Regions from separate parts of the Bradyrhizobium sp. SZCCHNR1017 genome, predicted to be linked through region 2. Evidence: predicted binding sites of a transcription regulator. Region 2 holds the regulator's gene; each other region holds the start of a gene.
The links. The regulator PhoB, encoded in region 2, activates phosphate uptake and scavenging genes when phosphate is short. The targets are predictions, from matches to a motif close to TGTCATNNANCTGTCAT.
Positions count from the first base shown of each region.

Region 1: the regulator PhoB is predicted to act here: its motif matches at 1,377-1,393, upstream of QW863_RS34255 (Orn/Lys/Arg decarboxylase N-terminal domain-containing protein).
Region 3: the regulator PhoB is predicted to act here: its motif matches at 1,732-1,748, upstream of phnF (phosphonate metabolism transcriptional regulator PhnF).

Region 1 is NZ_JAUHIR010000025.1:44,163-47,406, reverse strand. It holds gene QW863_RS34255 (Orn/Lys/Arg decarboxylase N-terminal domain-containing protein) at 1-1,331, opposite strand, end outside; gene cobT (nicotinate-nucleotide--dimethylbenzimidazole phosphoribosyltransferase) at 1,475-2,530, shown strand; gene QW863_RS34245 (histidine phosphatase family protein) at 2,530-3,123, shown strand; gene QW863_RS34240 (adenosylcobinamide-GDP ribazoletransferase) at 3,120-3,244, shown strand, end outside.
Region 2 is NZ_JAUHIR010000012.1:242,169-245,412, reverse strand. It holds gene pstB (phosphate ABC transporter ATP-binding protein PstB) at 1-484, shown strand, start outside; gene phoU (phosphate signaling complex protein PhoU) at 515-1,231, shown strand; gene phoB (phosphate regulon transcriptional regulator PhoB) at 1,248-1,955, shown strand; gene QW863_RS26760 (trypsin-like serine protease) at 2,103-3,244, shown strand, end outside.
Region 3 is NZ_JAUHIR010000010.1:158,502-161,745, reverse strand. It holds gene QW863_RS23955 (ABC transporter ATP-binding protein) at 1-82, shown strand, start outside; gene QW863_RS23950 (phosphodiesterase) at 90-932, shown strand; gene phnF (phosphonate metabolism transcriptional regulator PhnF) at 968-1,693, opposite strand; gene phnG (phosphonate C-P lyase system protein PhnG) at 1,813-2,268, shown strand; gene phnH (phosphonate C-P lyase system protein PhnH) at 2,268-2,879, shown strand; gene QW863_RS23930 (carbon-phosphorus lyase complex subunit PhnI) at 2,883-3,244, shown strand, end outside.

The sequences.
Region 1 (3,244 bases), on a different contig from region 2:
TCCAGCGAGGCGAACAGCGGGTAGAACGGCGAGGTCGAGGCGTGCTGCATGAAGCTTTCGTTGAAGCGGCGATGCTCGATCCGCCGCCGCTGTCCCTTGATGTGGCGGTCCTTGACGTGGATCTGCGATGCCTGGGAGAAACTCGCGAGCTGCTTGTGGGTCGATTGCGTGGCGATGATGCCGGGAGCGTCGGGCCCGAGATCGCCGAGGCCCATGGCGAAGCGGCCGGCGTAGAGCGGGTGGAATTTCATGAAGCCCGCCCAGGCCTCGTCGAACATGATGTAGTCGCAGAGGTGCCCGATCCGCTTCAGGATCATCTCGGCGCTGTGGATCGTGCCGTCATAGGTGCACTGCTCGACCACTGCGACGCGGAATGGGCGTGGCTTGCGCCAAGCGTCGGGGTCCCTGACCAGCGGGTTGTCGCGGATCTGTTGCCGGAGGTGCTCCTCATCGAGCAGATCCCAGCGCATCGGGCCGATCAGGCCCCAGGGGTTGCGAACCGTTGGGACGTAGATCGGGACGCCGCCGGAGATCAGCAGCGCGCCGTGATGGGCGGCCTTGTGGTTGTTGCGGTCGAACAGCACGAGGTCGCCGTCGGTGACCAGGGCCCCGAGCACGACCTTGTTGGAGGTCGAGGTACCGTTGAGGACGAAATAGGTCTTCTCGGCGCCAAAGATCTGCGCCGCTTCCTTCTGCGCGCGCAGCGCCGGCCCCTCATGGGTCAGGAGATCGCCGAGATCGAGCACGGAATTGTCGAGGTCGTCCCGGAACACGGCCTCGCCGAGATGCTCGACGAACACCCGACCGATCGGGCTGCGGCTATAGAACACGCCGCCATTGTGGCCGGGGCAGGTCCAGAGCTGGTTGCCTTCCTCGGCGTAGTCGACCAGCGCGCCGAAGAATGGCGTCTTCAGTGTCTCGGCATATTGCTTCAGCCGGCTGACCAGGTTCTTGGCGATGAAGGCGGGAGTCTCCTCCGACAGGAAGACGTATCCGTCGATGAAGTCGAGCACCTCGACCGGCAGATCCTCGAACCGCTTGCGGCGGATCAGGAGGATGATCGGGAAGTCCAGTCCGCGACGGCGCATCAGGTTGATCAGCGACGCCGTCTTGCCTTCCAGGCCCTTCTTGCCCCAATCGACAACCATGCAGCCGATCGCGGCATCCGTCTGCACGGCGATCTCGGCGTCCTCCAGCTTGCGGGCGCGCACCACCTCGAAGCCCGAGCGCTGGATCTCCTCGATGATCTGGTTGAAGCGGACGCCCGCAAGGTCGTCGGTCTCGAAGACCGGCGCGGCGAACAGGAAGGTGAAACGGCGGAAGTATTCCATGAGAGTCTTTCGGGCTGCGTGGGCAGCCACCTGTCGTCACGTTCGATGACGGTTCGATGACAATAGGGCGCCTCACGGAGCTTGTCTCGGCCGCCTCGCAGTGGCAATCGTCCTGAACCCGAGTGATGCTGAAAGGATCCGTGGTGCTTCCCGAATGGATCAGCCTTGATTGTGTGGCCCCGTCCGAGCTCCATCGGCAGGCGGCGCTGGAACGCCAGGCCCAGTTGACCAAGCCGATTGGCGCCCTTGGGCGATTGGAGCAGGTGGCGGTCGAGCTGGCGGCGCTGCAGGCGTTGGAGCGGCCGGGGGCCGATAGGGTCCCGGTGGTGCTGTTCGCGGGGGACCATGGCATCGCGGCACGGGGCGTGTCGGCGTATCCGCCGGAAGTGACGGTGCAGATGCTGCACAACTTCGCGGCCGGTGGCGCGGCGATCTCGGTGCTGGTGCGCAGCCTGGGCTGTCCGCTCGAGGTGGTCGATGTCGGTACGCTGGCGGATGAGCCGGTGCCCGGTGTCGTCGTCGACAAGCCGCGGCGCGGCACGCGCGACTTCAGCACCGGGGCGGCGCTGACGCCGGAGGAGGTTGCGTTCGCGGCCGACGCCGGACGGCGCGCGGTGGCGCGGCAGGCCGATCACGCGCCGCAGCTCGTGATCTTCGGCGAGATGGGGATCGGCAACACGACGTCGGCGGCAGCGATCGCCGCTGCGCTGCTGTCATGCGCGCCCGCGGACATCGTCGGCAGCGGCACCGGGCTCGACGCCGCCGGGCGGGCGAGGAAGGCCGCGGTGATTGCCGATGCGTTGGGGCGACACGGGCTCACGGCGGGAGCGGCCGTCGCGGACGTCCTGGCTGCCGTCGGCGGCTTCGAGATCATTGCGATGGCCGGCGCGATCGTCGCCGCCGCGCAGCGGCGCTGGCCGGTGCTGGTCGACGGCTTCATCGTCTCGGTCGCGGCGCTGGTCGCCGTCCGCCTCAATCCCTCCTGCCGTCCGTGGCTGCTGTTCTCGCATCGCTCGGCCGAGCGCGGCCACGCCATCGTGCTCGATGCGCTCGGTGCCCGTCCGCTGATCGACCTCGATCTGCGGCTTGGCGAGGCCTCGGGCGCCGCCACTGCGCTGCCGATCATCCGGCTCGCCTGCGCACTCCACAACGGCATGGCGACGTTCGCCGAGGCCGCCGTATCGGGTCGCGAAGCCTGATGCGGATCGATCTGCTGCGGCACGGGACGACAGGACGGGACGGCCATCTCGACGGCCGTACCGACCCGCCGCTCAGCGAGCCCGGCTGGGATCAATTCCGGCGGCAGACGCGGAGCCGGATCTGGCACAGCGTCGTCAGCTCGCCGTTGGCGCGCGCACGTGCGGCCGCGGAGGATTATGCCCGGCTGACCGGCTGCGCGCTGGACATCGACGCGGATTGGAGCGAGCTCGATTTCGGCCTCTGGGACGGGCGGACGCATCGCGACATCGCCGCGGAGCCCGGAGGCGAAGCCTTGCTCGACACCTTCCATGCCGATGCTGAGGTCCGGGCGCCGGGCGGTGAGAGCTGGTCCGATTTGCAGGCGCGAGTGGCGCGCGCAACACATCGTATCCTTGCCCGGCCCGAGCCTGCGCCGGTTCTGGTGGTTGCGCATGGCGGCGCCATGCGCGCAGCGCTCTCGCATCTGCTCGGCTGGCCGCTGCGCCAGCTGTGGAGCCTGCGCATCCGGCCCGGCACGCGGATCACGCTCGAAGCCGGGCTGGGCGGTGATGGTGTATCTTGGGGCGAAATCGTCGAGATCATCCAGCCATGAGTCTGCGTGAATTCTGGATCGCATTGCAGTTCCTGACACGGCTGCCGACACCGCGGGTCGCTGAGTCGCGACCGGACGATCTTGCACGGGCGTCGGTCTGGTTTCCGGCAGCCGGACTGGT
Region 2 (3,244 bases):
CCAGAAGCCGACGCCGTTCCCGATGACAATCTACGAGAACATCGCCTTCGGCATCCGGCTCTATGAGAAGATCTCCAAGTCGGAGATGGACGACCGGGTCGAGAAGGCGCTGCGCGGCGGCGCGCTGTGGAACGAGGTCAAGGACAAGCTCAACGCCTCGGGCCTGTCGCTGTCCGGCGGCCAGCAGCAGCGGCTGTGCATCGCGCGTACCGTGGCGGTCCGGCCGGAGGTGATCCTGTTCGACGAGCCGTGCTCGGCGCTCGATCCGATCTCGACCGCCAAGGTCGAGGAGCTGATCCAGGAACTCGCCGAAAACTATACGATCGCCATCGTGACGCATAACATGCAGCAGGCGGCGCGCGTCTCCGACAAGACCGCCTTCATGTATCTCGGCGAGCTGATCGAGTTCGACGACACCAGCAAGATCTTCACCTCGCCGAGTGATCGGCGGACCCAGGATTACATCACCGGCCGGTTCGGCTGACGCCGACGACATTGTCTTCAGGAGATCATCATGGCCAGTGAACATACCGCCAAGGCGTTCGACAGCGATCTGCAGGACCTCACCCGTCTGGTATCGGAGATGGGCGGCCTCGCGGAGCGGCTGATCGTCGATTCCGTCGATGCGCTGGTGCGGCGCGACATCGCGCTCGGCCAGAAGGTGGTCGCCACCGACGCCGAGGTCGACAAGCTGCAGCGCATCATCGAGGAGCGCGCCGTTCTTACCATCGCCCGGCGACAGCCGATGGCGGTCGACCTGCGTGAGATCGTCGGCGCGATGCGCGTGGCGACCGATCTGGAGCGCATCGGCGATCTCGCCAAGAACATCGGCAAGCGCGTCGCGGCGCTGGAGAGCGACTTCCATCCGCTGAAGCTGATCCGCGGGCTCGAGCACATGACCGATCTCGTGCAGTCGCAGGTCAAGACGGTGCTGGACGCCTATGCCGCGCACGATTTGCCGGCGGCGATGACGGTGTGGAAGGGCGATGAGGAAGTCGATGCCATCTGCACCTCGCTGTTCCGCGAGCTCCTGACCTACATGATGGAGGATCCGCGCAACATCTCGTTCTGCATCCACCTGATGTTCTGCGCCAAGAATATCGAGCGCATCGGCGATCACGCGACCAACATCGCCGAGACGGTGTTCTATATGATCGAAGGCCAGCAGATCATGGACAAGCGCCCGAAGGGCGACATGACGAGCTTCGCATCGACGATCCCCGGCAACTGAGAGAGACGGTTCAGACATGGGCGCCCGAATTCTGGTGGTGGAGGACGAGGAGGCGCTGACGACGCTGCTGCGCTACAACCTCGAGGCCGAAGGCTACGAGGTCGAGACCGTGGCGCGCGGCGACGAAGCCGACACGCGCTTGAAGGAGCGTGTTCCCGATCTCGTCGTGCTCGACTGGATGCTGCCGGGCCTGTCCGGCATCGAGCTGTGCCGCCGCCTGCGGGCGCGGACCGAGACCCGGCAGTTGCCGATCATCATGCTCACCGCACGCGGCGAGGAGAGCGAGCGCGTGCGCGGCCTCGCGACCGGCGCCGACGACTACATCGTCAAGCCGTTCTCGGTGCCGGAGCTCCTGGCGCGGGTGAAAGGCCTGCTGAGGCGGGCGAGTCCGGAGCGGCTGGCGACCGTGCTGTCCTATGGCGACATCGAGCTCGACCGCGAGAAACGCCGCGTGGCGCGCTCTGGTAGGCCGATCGATCTCGGTCCGACCGAATACCGCCTGCTCGAGTTCTTCCTGGAGCATCCCGGCCGCGTGTTCAGCCGCGAGCAGCTGCTCGACAGTGTCTGGGGCCGCGACATCTACATCGACGAGCGCACCGTCGACGTCCATATCGGCCGCCTGCGCAAGCTGCTCAATCCCGGCCGCGAGCAGGACCCGATCCGCACCGTGCGCGGCGCCGGTTATGCGCTCGATGATCGCTTCGCCAAGAGCGAGCAGGTGTAAGGGGCGATCCGGCGCGTGGACGAAGCAGGTGTGAGGCGCGAGGCGGCCCGATTGAGGAGATCGCGGTCCGCTTTCCGCCACGCCGCCGCCGTCTTGATCGTGTCTGCTTCGTGGCCCGTCACGATGTTTCGGTCCCAGCGGACGCCCTTGATCAAGACCATCATCATATCTCTTGCCGTGCTGCTCGGCGGCGCGGCGGGCGCCACGGCCGCCGAGCTCGAAGACGCGGTCGCGGCGGCAGGCAACGGGCAGCATGCGGCGGCGATGCGACGGCTGCTGCCGCTGGCCGCCAAGGGCGATGCGCGGGCGCAGTTCGACGTCGGCTTCATGCACGCCTTCGGCTGGGGCCAACCGCGCAACCCCGCCGAGGCGCTGGCGTGGTACCGCAAGGCCGCCGATCAGGGGCTCGCCGTCGCGCAACACTATCTCGGCATCGCCTACGTCAATGGCGAAGGTGTTGCGAGCAATTACGGCGAAGCCGGCCGCTGGTTCAGCCGCGCCGCGGCGCAGGGCTTCGCCCAGTCGCAATACATGCTCGGCCTGATGCTGCTCGACGGCCGCGGTGTGAAACAGGACGTCGTGCAGGGCTATGCCTGGCTGGTGATGGCGGGCCGTAGCGGCGTGCGATCGGCCGGCCGCGACGTGCAGCGGGTCAAGTTGACCGAGCCGCAGCGCGTCCAGGCCCAGAGTGCCATTGCGGCCTGGCGGCCGAAGCCGGAATCGGCGGAGGCCGGCATCGCCGCTCCGCGTCCGGAGCAACTGCTCGGGCTCGACCGCCACATCGGCGAGGTCGTCGATCCCACCTCGTGGCCGGCGTCGTCGATCGGCGTCGTCACCGTCGCGCAATACTCGACCGGCGGCTGGTGCACCGGCACGCTGGTCGCGCCGCGCGTCGTGCTCACCGCGGCGCATTGCGTGTTCAACGGCGTGGCGCAGGTCAGCCCCGGCAACGTCCGCTTCCTGGCCGGCATGAACAGGGGCACGCCGGCGGCATCGTCGGTCGCCGACAAGCTGATCGTGGCGCCCGATTTCGTCCCGACCCGGCACGACAGGTGGTCGCTCGACCGCTCGCCCGCCGATTGGGCGTTGATCGTGCTGAAGGACGCGCTGCCGTCGAAGCCGGTTGAGGTCAGGGCGCTGACGCGCGAGGAATTGCAGGCTGCGACCACGGCCGGAACCATCTCCGAGATCGGCTATGGCCAGGAGCGGCGCTATTCGCCGACCGGCCAGCGCAATTGCAGCGCCGGCATGACCAAGGACGGGATGCTGCTGACGGTGCATTGCCTCGC
Region 3 (3,244 bases), on a different contig from region 2:
TTCGATCAGGGTCGCTGCGGGAGAGCGGATCGGCCTGCGGATTGCACCGGACTCCATTCGGCTGTTGCCGGAGAAAGGCTGATCTGCTGATGACCAAGAGCCCCGTCGTCATCGCCCAGATATCCGACCTGCACATCAAGGCGCCCGGCCGGCTCGCCTACCGCCGCGTCGATACGGCGCGCGCGTTGACCCGTTGCATCACGGAGCTCAACCGGTTCGAGCCGAAGCTCGATCTGGTGGTGATCTCGGGCGATCTCGTCGATACGCCGTCGTCGGCCGAGTACGATCATCTCAAGGATATTCTCGTCGAGCTTGGAACTCCATTCGTCGCCGTGCCCGGCAATCACGATTCACGCGAGCTGATGCGCGCGGCGTTTCCGGACGCTCTGCATGGTCACCCCACCGGTCCGCTGAACCGGTGCGTGGAGTTGGCCGATCTCGATCTGCTTCTGCTCGATTCCAGCGTGCCCGGCCATCCGCATGGCGAGCTCGATGAAGCGAGTCTGCAATGGCTCGACGCCGCGCTGTCCGGATCCAGCGAAAGGCCGGCCCTGCTGTTTCTGCACCACCCGCCGTTCGCCACTGGCATCTGGCACATGGACCGGCAGAACCTGCGCAACGCCGACGATCTCGCGGCCGTCCTCACGCGCCATCCGCGGGTGCAACTGATCGGGTGCGGTCACGTTCATCGCGCGACGCTGACCCGGTTTGCGGGCATCCCCTGCACGATCTGCCCGGCACCGAACCATGCCGTCGCGCTCGACCTGGCCGAGCTTCGTCCGCCATCCTTCCGGATCGAGCCACCGGCCTTTCACCTTCATGCCTGGTTTCCAGGACCGGGATTTGGAACGGTCGTCACGCATCAGGTGCCGATCGGGGATTTCGACGGGCCGCATCCGTTCTTCAATCAGGACGGCACGCTCATCGACTGAGGGCGCAAGAACGAAGCGAGGCGGCGGGGTCTGGTCTAGCTCTCGACCTCGAACGTCACGCGCTCCGCCGCGAAGCGCGAGCGCTTGCTGACCAGCGGCGTCCCATCGGCATCGATGTCGGTGCTGTCGACCACCAGCACCGGACGGCCCAGCGCGAGGTCGAGCCGTGCGGCGTCGCTCGCGTCGGCGATGGCCGCCGTGATCCTGGTCGCGCCGCGGCGATAGTCGCGAATGCCGTAATTCGCAAGCAGCGCCGTCATCGAGCGGAGCGATGCGAAGATGTGGCCGGCCTCGGGAAATCGCTCGGACGACAGCCAGGACGTGCTGACGCAGATGGGGGTCTTGTCGGCAAGACGCAGTGCCTCGATTCGGACCAGCGGCGCCCCCGTCTTCAGTCGGAGCGCGTGCGCGAGTTCGCGCGTCGCCGACTCTTCGGACGCTGCGATCAACTGTCCGCGCGGCTCGCGCCCGCCGGCGCCCACGATCTCGGAGAACCTGGTTCGCGATCTCAGGGGATATGACAGACGAGGCGCTTCGACATAAGTGCCGCTGCCGCGCTCGGCGCGCACGAGGCCGCGCTCGGCCAAGGTCGCGAGCGCGCGACGCACCGTATGACGGTTGACGCGGTAGGTTTCGGCGATCTCGGTCTCGCCGGGCAGGCGGGTGCCGGCCGCGAAGCGGCCGTCGGCGATGTCGCGCTCGATGCCGTCGGCCACCCGGCGCCACAGTGCCACGCCCGAGTCGGCGCCCTGCATGCTCATCTGCGGTTCTCCGCTGCGCGACCTGAAAATCACGCCCATGTCATCAAACAGTCATGGCGCTTCGTTACGAAGTTGTCTATTAACATAGACAACTTCGCGATAGCAAGTTCGAGGTGAAGATGGAGGGCGAGACCGCGATGCAGGACCGGCGCAGGACGGCGATGCGGGTATTGGCGCATGCCTCGCATGCGGACATCCGCGCCAGGCTCGACGGACTGGCGCTGCCTGAGTATCGCGACCTGCGTCCGGCGGAGAATGGTCTCGTGATGCTGCGGGGCCGGATCGGCGGTGATGGTGCGCCGTTCAATGTCGGCGAAGCGACGGTGTCGCGCGCCGCGGTACGGCTGGAGAGCGGCGAGGTCGGGTTCGGCTATGTGCTCGGACGAGACGCCGGCAAGGCGCGTCTGATGGCGCTGTGTGACGCGATGATCCAGTCGTCGAGCCATGCGCGATCGATCGAGACTCAGGTGGTCGCGCCGCTGCAGGAGCAGATGCGCGCATCGCGGGAGCATCGAGCGGAGGAGGCTGCGGCCACGCGTGTCGATTTCTACACCATGGTGCGAGGAGAGGGCTGATGGGTCTCGCGGCTTCCGATCTGCAACACGGTTTCGCCGACAATGTTCTGTCCGCGCAATCCACCTTCCGTACCGTCATGGAGGCCATGGCGCGTCCGGGCAATGTGCGGCAGGTCGAGGGCGATGTCGGCCGGCCGTCGTCGTTGATGCCTGGTGCTGCCGCGATCGCGTTGACCTTGTTCGATCACGATACGCCGATCTGGCTCGATGCGCCGCTCGCCGGCACGCCCGAGGTCGGCGCCTGGCTCAAGTTTCACACCGGGGCGCCGATCGTCGCCGATGCCGCGCTCGCCTGCTTTGCGGTGGCGGCGGACCCCGAAGCGCTGCCTGATCTGAATTCATTCGCGCTCGGCAGTGCTGAATACCCTGATCGCTCGACGACGCTGATCCTGCAGGTGCCGAGCTTGTCCGAGGGGCCGGCGTTCAAGCTGCGCGGTCCAGGCATCGACGGGGCGACATCGTTCCGTGCAACGGTCGCGCCCGCCGATCTGTTCGAGCGGCTGTCGATCAATGAGAAGCTGTTTCCGCGTGGTGTCGATGTGGTGCTGGTCGATGGCTCGTCCATCGTCGCCATCCCGCGAACGACCCGACTCGTTTCCGCAGGAGAGTGAGGCATGTATGTTGCCGTCAAGGGTGGCGAGCGCGCCATCGAGAACGCGCACCGGCTGCTGGCGCATGAACGCCGGGGTGATCGCGATGTGCCCGAACTTTCGCTGGCGCAGATCTCCGAGCAGTTGGGGCTTGCCGTCGATCGCGTGATGACCGAGGGCTCGCTGTACGACCGCGAGCTCGCGTCGCTCGCAATCAAGCAGGCACGCGGTGATCTGATCGAGGCGATCTTCCTGGTGCGTGCCTTCCGCGCGACCCTGCCGCGCTTCGGTGCAACCGAGCCGGTCGACACCGGTGCGATGCGGGTGCAGCGGCGCGTCTCGTCGACCTTCAAGGACATTCCGGGCGGCCAGGTGCTCGGGCCGAC